Regions from separate parts of the Vibrio ishigakensis genome, predicted to be linked through region 1. Evidence: predicted binding sites of a transcription regulator. Region 1 holds the regulator's gene; the other holds the start of a gene.

The links. The regulator PurR, encoded in region 1, represses purine synthesis genes. The targets are predictions, from matches to a motif close to TNANGNAAACGTTTNCNTNA.
Region 2: a site for PurR is predicted at 1,896-1,915, ahead of purE (5-(carboxyamino)imidazole ribonucleotide mutase). Genes of this name have one in related genera too.

Annotation. Positions count from the first base shown of each region.
Region 1 is NZ_AP024881.1:1,863,400-1,868,810, reverse strand. It holds gene Pcarn_RS08420 (alpha/beta fold hydrolase) at 1-571, shown strand, start outside; gene Pcarn_RS08415 (DUF7577 domain-containing protein) at 552-863, opposite strand; gene Pcarn_RS08410 (TVP38/TMEM64 family protein) at 864-1,544, opposite strand; gene purR (HTH-type transcriptional repressor PurR) at 1,696-2,709, opposite strand; gene torD (molecular chaperone TorD) at 2,834-3,481, opposite strand; gene elyC (envelope biogenesis factor ElyC) at 3,550-4,317, opposite strand; gene cmoM (tRNA uridine 5-oxyacetic acid(34) methyltransferase CmoM) at 4,484-5,260, shown strand; gene mukF (chromosome partition protein MukF) at 5,276-5,411, shown strand, end outside.
Region 2 is NZ_AP024881.1:2,915,097-2,920,507, forward strand. It holds gene aroE (shikimate dehydrogenase) at 1-269, opposite strand, end outside; gene hemF (oxygen-dependent coproporphyrinogen oxidase) at 336-1,241, opposite strand; gene Pcarn_RS13510 (Sua5/YciO/YrdC/YwlC family protein) at 1,244-1,801, opposite strand; gene purE (5-(carboxyamino)imidazole ribonucleotide mutase) at 1,986-2,471, shown strand; gene Pcarn_RS13520 (5-(carboxyamino)imidazole ribonucleotide synthase) at 2,476-3,588, shown strand; gene Pcarn_RS13525 (DNA topoisomerase family protein) at 3,632-4,174, opposite strand; gene Pcarn_RS13530 (DUF494 family protein) at 4,178-4,651, opposite strand; gene dprA (DNA-processing protein DprA) at 4,654-5,411, opposite strand, start outside.

The sequences.
Region 1 (5,411 bases):
CAAGGATATCGTCGCGGTTCTGGATCATCTAAAGATCTCATCAGCCCATTTCGTGGGTATGTCTCTTGGCACCATTATCGTGCGCAACATGGCGGAGATCGCCTCTCATCGTGTTCGCTCTATGGTTTTGGGCGGTGCGGTAACTCGCTTCGATGCTCGTTCTCAATTCCTAGTTAAACTCGGTGACCTGAGTAAGAACTTTATCCCATACATGTGGCTGTATAGCTTGTTTGCATGGATCATCATGCCGCAAAAGGGCCAGGTAGAGTCTCGCCATATGTTTATTCGCGAAGCGCGTAAGCTGTGTCAAAAAGAGTTTAAGCGTTGGTTTAGATTGGCGGCTGAGGTGAACCCTCTGATGCGCTACTTCAAGGAGCGAGAGTTGGATATTCCAACCCTCTATCTGATGGGCGACAAAGACTATATGTTTATTAAGCCGGTTAAAGAGATGGTTTCAGTGCACGAGCACAGTAAGCTGATCGAGATTGAGGATTGCGGCCACGTGTGTAACGTGGAAAAGCCTCAGCAGTTCAACCGCGAGTCCATCGCCTTTATTCAGTCGGTGAGCTAGCCCCGCAGTTCCAGCAAAGGGCAAACTGCCCTTCGTTAACCTCACCACATTCACTACAGGTCCAATCGGCCTGCTCGTCCGCTTCCATATATGCCTTGATAATGGCTTCCGCTTTCTCTTTGTAGGCAGGGTCTAGCAGCCACACATGGGGCTGGGTGGAATCATCCATCGGTAGTTCGCCCTGAAGGCCAAACAAGCCAACACTTCGAACCTCAACAGGTATCTTCTCCGCAAGTAAAAGCTCACTGATAAAGTGAGCTTCGGGTGGATTTTTTGCAATATATATCTTCATCTAAGCGACCGATTGATTGGGTCTTATCTTGTTCATTATCCATTTAGCGATAAGTGGGAACAGGCCCAAGAGTGCAAAGGATGCCAGTACGGTCGGGGATACTATGCCTGCTAGGCTGTCTATCTCAGCAAGTTGAGTACCAGCGTTTAGATAAACCATAGTCCCTGCCAACATACCTAGCTGACTAAATAGGTAGAATTTTGCCACTGAGATTGGGGTCAGACCCATCAAAAGGTTGATCAGGAAGAATGGAAATACTGGAATAAGGCGAAGCGAGAATAGATAAAATGCGCCGTCTTTTTCCACGCCCTTGTTGATGGTATCTAACTTATTACCAAACTTAGCTTGTACCCAGTCGCGAAGCAGGTAGCGAGAGCTTAGGAAAGCCAGAGTCGCACCTATAGTGCTGGCAAACGACACCAATACTAAGCTGGTCCAAAAACCGAATAGAGCGGCACCTAATAACGTCACCACGGCAGCTCCTGGGATAGAAAACGCTGTGATAAAGATGTAACCAATAAAGTAGAGAGCAGCAGACAGAACGAAGTTTTGTTCTATATGAGCGTTTAACGCAGCTTGTTGCGCTTTAGCGTTTTCGAGGGTGAGGTATTGCCCAAAGTTGACCGCAAGTAGAATGATAGCTGCAACCAAAATTACGCCAATTATCAATTTCTTATTCATCGTCCTGACCTAAGTAAGTTCACTTAGCTATAGGGACAGAGTAGGACATAGAAAAATTTCATACAAAATAAAAAACGGCACGTTTATTTACGTACCGTTTGGAATTGATTGGATAATTCGAGCTTGGATGAGGTATCATCCGCTTTCGAAGTTAAGCGTTTAGGTTCTTAACGCTATCGCGTGAGATAAGTTCTGGCTGCATCTCAAATACGCGGCGATCGTGCTCTTTGTCGTTGATACGCTCAAGCAGGATTTCAAATGCTGTCTTACCCACACGACGCTTAGGCTGGTGGATAGTGGTCAGTGGCGGCGCAAAATAAGCGGCTAGGTCGATGTTGTCATAACCGATAACTGAGATATCTTCAGGAACCTTAAGGTCGTGCTGTTGCAGGCGACTGATAAGGCCAAGTGCCATGATGTCGTTAAAGCAGAACACAGAAGTAGGGCGAGTCTCGATTGGCATAGCGGCAAGTCTGTCAGCGGCTTCTACTGCGGTATCACACTCGAAGTTACCCTCAAGGATATATTCAGGATTGAACTCGATGTTCGCTTCAGCAAGGGCACGCTTGTAGCCAGCAACACGCTCGATACAAGCCAGTTTCTCTGCTTGACCAGTTAGACATGCAATCTTGTCGTGACCATTCTCAATCAGGTGTTTCGCAGCAATATAGCCACCTTCTTCAGAGTTATCGATGATCTTATCGGCCATTGATGACTCTGGGCCCCAATCCATAACAACTTTCGGGATGTTAGGGTGTGAGTCCAGCATTTCACGCAGCTCTTCTGTTAGGTCAGAACACATAACCAGAAGTCCATCTACACGCTTTTCAGCCAGCATGCGGATATAGTCGCGCTGCTTCTCGTAGATACCACCAGTGTTACACAGGATCAATGTATAGCCCTGACGGTAGCAATAGCTCTCAACACCATCTACAACCTCAGCAAAGAAAGGGTTAGTAGACTGAGTTACCAGCATGCCGATAGTACGAGTGGAGTTACACTTCAGGCTACGGGCTACCGCACTTGGCGCGTAGTTTAGCTCTTTAACAGCTTTCATTACTCGCTCTTGGGTAGACTCTGCTACGAAGCGCGTCTTGTTAATTACGTGCGAAACTGTGGTCGTCGAAACGCCAGCCAGCTTTGCTACATCTTTGATGGTAGCCATGCTTTACCTTGTAAACCTGAAGAAGTGTAGGGACCTACTTAAGAGTAGTGCAATCGATTGCGGAGGGCAGTCTAGCTAGAAATGCGTCAAGTGACAACGCATTTCTATACAAAATGAGAATTCATCAATCGTTCGCAAGATAGTGACTATCCAGCTCACAAAACGCCACCAAAAGCTCGGCTACAGAGGCGTAAAAACCGAATTCGTCGAACTTGGTGCAGTTTTCTGAAAACTGAGGCACCCAGGTCAGCAAATGTTGTTCGATGAAGGCTTGTTGCTCGGCTAGGGCTACCTCCATATGGGCTTCTTGCTCAAGCTCGTTTGAGCGGATGATGAGATTTCCGAGAAAGTCGAGCTGGATAGCAAGGTGATCCGCCGGCTCGTTGAAGTTCTTATCAACCTGAATGCCTTTTTCCTGCATCAAGGCCGCCATCTCTTGCGCTGGTTTGCCGTTAAGCAGTTTGCTGTCATCGAGATAGATAGAGGCATAAGGAAGTGCCGCATGTTTATCGGAGGTTAGAAACAGCTCACAGAAGTCGGCAGATAACTCTAACTGCGCATCCTCTCTGTCTTGAAGCTTGTTTAGAGACTCGATGACGCCATCAGTGGCTTTCTTTAGCTCTTCGTTTTCAGATAGGCCTTGTAGGAAGCCGCGAACTTGTTGGCTTTGATACGCCTTGAGCTCTTCGTCAGTCAGCTCTTTTGAGAATAGGCTTGAGAACCACCAGTAGATTTCGGCGCGTTGCTCATTGAATTTCTTGATTTCTTGCATTGTAAGATCCAACAAAGGGCGCATCGGCGCCCTTGTAACAAAATTTAACTATATGAATTATGAATCAGTTATTTACTACTGACAAGGTTGCGTATCTTCTGCCACCAAGTACCGAGGGTCTCATGCCAGTAGCGTTCTGTTTGCTCTAGATACTGAGCTTGTGGGGTGTATTTTACCCAAGCCTGTTCAATGTTGGAGTGAGCAAGGTAGTTAGTCGGTGCAGGCACCGGCTCTAGACCCGCCTCATTAAACTCCCCCAGAGCCCGATTCATATGGCTAGCTGAAGTCACTAACACCAGCTTCTTATTGCCAACAAAGCCGGCAGCTTGATGCGCCTCTTCCCAGGTATCTTGCGCGGTTTCAAGCAAGATAATATCAGGCTTAGCAACCCCAAGCGCCAGAGCAACCTGCGCCATCATTCTCGCTTGGCTGATCTCTGTACCGCCTGAATAACCTGAGAGAATCAATTTACTGCCAGGATACATACGCAGAATACGAATACCCTCAGACAGACGCATTAGGGCAGTACGGCTTAACTCAGAAGTGGGTGGGATCTCCGCATCTACAACATGACCACTGCCAAGAACCATCACGTAGTCAATATTCTCAGTGGTCGGCAAGAAGGCAGTGTATTTGCGTTCTAGCGGTTTTAGTAGAGAGGTCGAGATAGGTTGGAACGAGATGGCAAAGATAGAAAACAGTGATATGAAAATGACGATGCAGCCAAACTTATGCTTGCGTGTGAACATCACCAGAGCGAGACCAATGAAGCCAAGAATGAGCATGGCAGGCAGAGGCATCAAAAACGCAGAAATGAGTTTCTTAAGTTCAAACATGATTACAACAATATATCCCTAAATGATTTTAAGTCGAGGTATGCATAATTACGGCTAATAATGCGCCCAGATTGGCCGAAAAAATCGCCATTCAAAGCGCTCCCTCTTTATTCTTCATCTTCTTGTGACACAATACCAAACTTGATTCTATAACCACATGCTCGCCGTGAGAAAAGATCGCAATTTTGACGACATCGCCGATAAATTTGCCGAGAACATTTATGGTTCTGACAAAGGTAACATCAGGCAAACAATAGTTTGGGAAGACCTAAACCGAATTCTATCTCAAATGGATGGGAACTCGAAATCGCTCACCATCTTAGACGCAGGTGGCGGCTTAGCACAAATGTCGCAAAAACTTGCTGAGCTCGGACATAAAGTCATTTTGTGTGATGTATCTAACGAAATGCTGAACTTAGCAAAGCAAGAAATTGCGAACAAGGGGTTGCTGGAGCAGTATCAATTTATCCACGCTCCTGTACAGGAGTTACACCATCACCTCGATGAACAGGTCGATCTGATCCTATTTCATGCGGTGATGGAATGGCTTGCCGAACCGGAGGATGCCCTCAAGAAATTGATGACGCACCTAAAACCGCAAGGCATGGCATCGGTCATGTTCTACAACCACCACGGATTGGTGATGAAGAATGTGGTCTGTGGCAACATACCTCATGTTTTGCAGGGAATGCCTCATCGAAAAAGATTTAAGCTTCAGCCACAACAAGGCCTAGTCCCGAAGGACGTCTATCAGTGGCTGGAAGAATGTGACCTCACCATCTGCGGTAAGTCTGGCATACGTTGTTTTCACGACTATGTAGGCTTTACCCAGTATGTGGGTGATTATACCCCAGAACAATTGTTGGAGCTTGAACAGCAGTTATGCCGAACTGAGCCTTATCTGTCTCTGGGCAGATATATCCACGTTTGGGTTCAGAAGTAGTTAGCAAGGATCGGAATGAGCCAAGCACAAGAACAAAATAACGACCAGTTGTCGGTAGACGAGCTGGTTGGCTGGGTAAAACAGCACGATTTTTCATTAAACCTCACCAGTGAACGCCTTAGTTTTCTGGTGGCTATCGCCCTATTGAGCC
Region 2 (5,411 bases), 1.1 Mb from region 1:
TTCACCGCACCAGCTAGTTTTGCTCGCTCAGTCAATCGATCTGCAAACTCATAGGCATCATGCTTAAAAGGCGCAGTAACATTGCAACCCTTACCACCCTCAGAAAAGAACAGCTCAGCAGCCTGTTTAAACTCATCCTGCTCGGGCTCTTTAGCCGTGTATTGCAAGTTCTGATTGGTTTGCCTAGCAAACAGAGTATGGATAAATGGTGATTTGCTCTGCTGGATAGGATTACCAAATACGGCATACTGGTCGACACTAGCGTTCATTTAACTACCTACTACTAAAATATTCCTTTTCCTCAACCTAACACCGGAAGAGGCGTTATCAAAGCCTTACCACTCTCGCGGACTCAAAAACTCTTTATATAGCTTATCTTCGTGTGAACCCGGCTCCACCTGATAGTTGTACTCCCAGCGAGCCAAAGGTGGCATAGACATCAGGATAGACTCAGTACGACCACCACTTTGCAGTCCGAACAAAGTGCCTCTGTCATACACTAGATTGAACTCGACATAGCGACCTCGACGATACAGCTGGAATTGTCTCTGCTGATCGGTGTACTCGCTGTCTTTACGTTTTTCAACAATCGGAAGATATGCCTGCGTGTAACCCTCACCTACGGCTTTCATGTAAGCAAAGCACTTGTCGAAGCCCCATTGGTTTAGGTCATCAAAGAATAAGCCACCTACCCCTCGGGTCTCTTGGCGATGTGGTAGGAAGAAATAGTCATCGCACCATTTCTTGTGTTCTGCATAGATCTCATCACCGAAAGGCGCACAAATAGCCTTAGCAGTTTCATGCCAATGCTGACAATCTTCCTCATAAGGATAGAAAGGGGTTAGGTCAAAGCCACCCCCGAACCACCAGATAGGGTCACTTCCCTCTTTCTCCGCAATAAAGAAGCGCACATTCGCGTGAGAGGTTGGAATATATGGATTATTGGGATGGATAACTAAAGAGACGCCCATAGCTTCAAACTTACGCCCTGCTAATTCTGGACGATGAGCAGTAGCTGAGGCAGGCATCTTGTCGCCATAAACGTGAGAGAAGTTAACCCCACCTTGTTCAAAGATGTCACCACCCTTCATTACGCGGGTTCGACCACCACCGCCCTGCTCACGCTTCCAAGCATCTTCTGCAAACTTGGCTTTGCCATCAGCCTGTTCCAGTTCAGCACAGATACTATCTTGAAGACCGAGTAGGAATTCTTTAACTGCTTGCTTATCTACTGACTGCATCCTTATCCCTGCCTTAATACTTTAAGCGTTCTCGCATCACGGATTTCTGACGGGTTTTGTCTATCACCTACCACACCATTCACTACAAATACCTTCTCATCACCAAGCTGCTCGATAACTTGCTCTGTGGTTGTACACGGTGGGAGACCGGAGAGGTTAGCGCTAGTCGAAGTAATAGGTTTGCCGAATTCTAAGCACAGCTTCTGCACCGTTGGGTGGTCAGTAACACGTACCGCGACTGTATCGAATTGGCCGTGCACCAATTCATGGGTCTTTTTGCTGATAGGCATCACCCAAGTCACAGGGCCTGGCCAACTTTGAAATACTGTATCTAGCTGCTCTTGAGTCAACTGAGTAGCGTCTATATAGGGAAGAAGCTGTTCGAAGCTTGCCGCAATCAAGATAAGCCCTTTAGCTGTATCTCTTTGCTTTAGTTCAATGAGAGCCTCAAGCGCTTGTTGATTATCAGGGTCACAGCCCACGCCGAATACCGCCTCTGTTGGATAGGCGATCACTCGTCCTTGTTGTAGTGCCTCTACTGCACCATCCATTAAAATCATTATTTCCTTGGTCCTAAAGCAGACTTCTGTTGCAAATAGTTTACAAATTCTTTTCGTAACTTCTAATCATTTCCTTTTAATTCGACTAAATAGCTGACGCAAACGTTTTCCTAGACAAAAAATAGCCGTATAATGCGCGCAAAATTGATATTCCACGCTCAAACAGTCAAATCAGGAGTCTTACATGCAAGTCGGTATTATCATGGGTTCTAAGTCAGATTGGCCAACGATGAAACTCGCTGCAGAAATGCTTGATCAGTTCGGTGTTAGCTACGAAACCAAGGTAGTTTCAGCTCACCGTACACCTCAACTACTCGCGGATTATTCTAACAGTGCCAAAGATCGTGGTATCAAGGTGATCATCGCTGGTGCTGGCGGTGCAGCTCACCTTCCGGGTATGTGTGCAGCTTTTACTAGCCTGCCAGTTCTTGGTGTTCCAGTTCAGTCTCGTGCACTTAAAGGCATGGACTCACTACTGTCTATCGTGCAAATGCCTAAAGGCATCGCGGTGGGTACGCTAGCTATCGGTGAAGCCGGCGCTGCGAACGCAGGTATCCTAGCTGCTCAAATCATCGGTACTCATGTTCCTGAGGTGATGGAAAAGGTTGAAGCCTTCCGCAAGGAACAAACCGATACCGTTCTAGCAAATCCAAACCCAGCTGAGGACTAATACGATGCAGGTTCTGGTTCTAGGTGCGGGCCAACTGGCTCGCATGATGGCTCTAGCCTCTGCGCCTCTTAACATCAAGACGCTAGCCTTTGATGTTAACAGTGAAGCGATTGTTGAGCCGATCACTCAGACTAAGCTTGGACAAGGTCTAGACGTGGCTATCGAGCAGGCTGATGTGATCACCGCCGAGTTTGAGCATGTACCACACCCGGTTCTCGATGCATGTCAGGCAAGTGGAAAGCTATTCCCTAGTGCAGAAGCCATCAAAACTGGTGGTGACCGTCGCATTGAGAAAGCCCTGCTAGATAAAGCCGAGGTTGCCAATGCCAAATACGCACTGATTCGCACTCGCGAAGACTTTAACTCAGCTATCGACTACGTTGGCCTACCTATGGTGCTTAAGAGCACGCTAGGTGGCTATGACGGTAAAGGTCAATGGCGTTTGAAGTCTACTGAACAAGTCGAACAGATTTGGGATGAGATGGAAGAGTGCATCAATGCTTCTGAAGCCCAGGCTATCATCGCCGAAGAGTTTGTCTCTTTTGATCGTGAAGTTTCTCTGGTTGGTGCTCGCAATGCTAAAGGTGACATTGCGGTTTATCCACTAGCCGAAAACGTACATACCGATGGTGTGCTGAGCCTTTCAACGGCAATCGCTGATGAAGCACTTCAAGCTCAAGCAAAGCAGATGTTTACCGCTGTGGCTGAGTGTCTGGACTATGTTGGTGTTCTGGCTCTAGAGTTCTTCGATGTGCAAGGTAAGCTAATGGTAAACGAGATTGCGCCTCGCGTTCATAACTCTGGTCACTGGACTCAACAAGGCGCTGAGACCTGCCAGTTTGAGAACCATATGCGCGCGGTATGCGGTCTACCTTTAGGTAGCACTGAACTTCTACGCCCAACTAGCATGATCAACATCCTAGGTGAAGATACATTGCCAGAAGCGGTTCTAGAGATGAATCAAGCACATGTGCACTGGTACGGCAAAGAAAAGCGCCCTGGTCGCAAGATGGGCCACATCAACGTGTGTGGAAAAGATGAAGCAGACCTAACTGTTCAGCTTGAAGCGATTGCTAAGTTACTAGACCCAAAAGCCTACCCGGCTCTAACCAAGTAATTAGCTTTGATAAAGACTAAAAAGGCAGCCTAGGCTGCCTTTTCTATTTCTGAACTGCTTGGCATTTTCGGTCTGCACAGACCAAGCCACTTTTCTTCTTAGTGAGAAGCTTAAAGCCACACTCCTGACACACCCCTTCTACAGGCTCAGTGTTCAGCGCAAAATCGCATTTAGGGTAGCTATCGCAAGCATGAAATACCTTACCAAAGCGAGACTTCCTATCTACAAGGTTGCCCGTACTGCAGGCAGGACAAGTAATCTTCTTCTGGGGCTGTTCTTCTTCATCCATGTGCGCAATGTAGTGACACTCAGGATAGGATTCACAACCGATAAACATACCATAGCGACCTTGGCGTAATACCAACTCATTACCACATTCAGGACAGGGTACCCCCAAAGCCTTAATAACCTGGCCCGATGGCTGATGCAGAGGTTTAATGAAGTCGCAGTCGGGGTAGTTAGCACAACCTAAAAATGCGCCATGTTTACCATGACGCATCTGGAGTTCACCACCACATTGGGGACAGTGTTGTTCGAGAGCACTGCCGTGGGACGAGAATAACTGGTTGTCGATTTGACCACTCATAGCTTAGTGAAGCACACCATGGTCTGTAGAGTAGAGCAGCTCTTCCATCGTGGTATATGCGCTCTCATTGCCAGGCACATTAAATAACACCATCAAGATGATCCACTTGAGGTCATCCAGTTGAAGGTCCATTGTTTCGAGCCCCATTACACGGTCGATCACCATCTCACGTGACTCAGGAGTTAGCACGTTGATCTGCTCTAGGAATAGTAGAAAACCACGACAACGGGTATCGAGGCGCTGCTGCTCTTTCTCTGAGTAGATACGCATAGATGTGGCTGAGCTCAGCGCGATCTGTTGGCTGTTTTCTTCATTTTGCAGTGCAGCAAGGTCTTCAAGCCAGTTCAGTGCCTTGTAGATCTCTTGCTGGCGGAAACCTGCTCGAAGGAGTTCTTGCTCAAGCTCGTCCTGATCGACGTTTAAATCGCTGTCACTATGAACATATGTTTCGAACAGATACATAAGAATATCCATCATAGTTAGCTCCCCCTCAATCTAATAAAACCACCACCTGCTGAAGCAACTAATCCCTTAAGCTCCAACTCTAATAGGTGCATCATAACCTTATTTACGGATAAATGGGTCCTTTCCGACAAAAAATCAACCGACTCTGGTTGTGCTCCTAAAAGCTCGTAGACAGCTCGTTCAGATGCCTCCAGTGATGCCTCTATTTTAAGCGGTTGTTTTTCCTCAGATACTGTTCTCTCTTCTAGTTTTGACCTGAGTTTTTCATCAGAAATTTCATCTACAACCTCATCAGCGCTAGTGACTAATATTGCACCTTCACGTATCAGATGGTTACACCCTTTAGTTGCGGGATTATGAATAGAACCCGGGACTGCGAACACTTCCCTGCCCTGTTCAAGCGAGAATCGAGCGGTAATCAGGGTACCACTCCTAAGGCCTGCTTCGACCACCACAACCCCGAGACTCAAGCCACTTATGATGCGATTGCGACGCGGGAAGTTTTGCGCCTTTGGCGGCACGTAGGGAGGAAACTCACTCACCAAAGCGCCCCTTTCTCGAACTCTTTGCATCAAGCCACGATGAGCTTTTGGGTAACAATGATCAAATCCATTTCCAAGCACAGCAATAGTCGTCCCATCCGCATCCAAACAGCCCTGATGTGAGCGACCATCAATACCCGTGGCTAAACCGCTGGTAACGACCAGTCCCAGCTCTACAAAACGTCGGGAAAACTCACTGGCTATATCAAGCCCCTCTCTTGTGGCTGAAC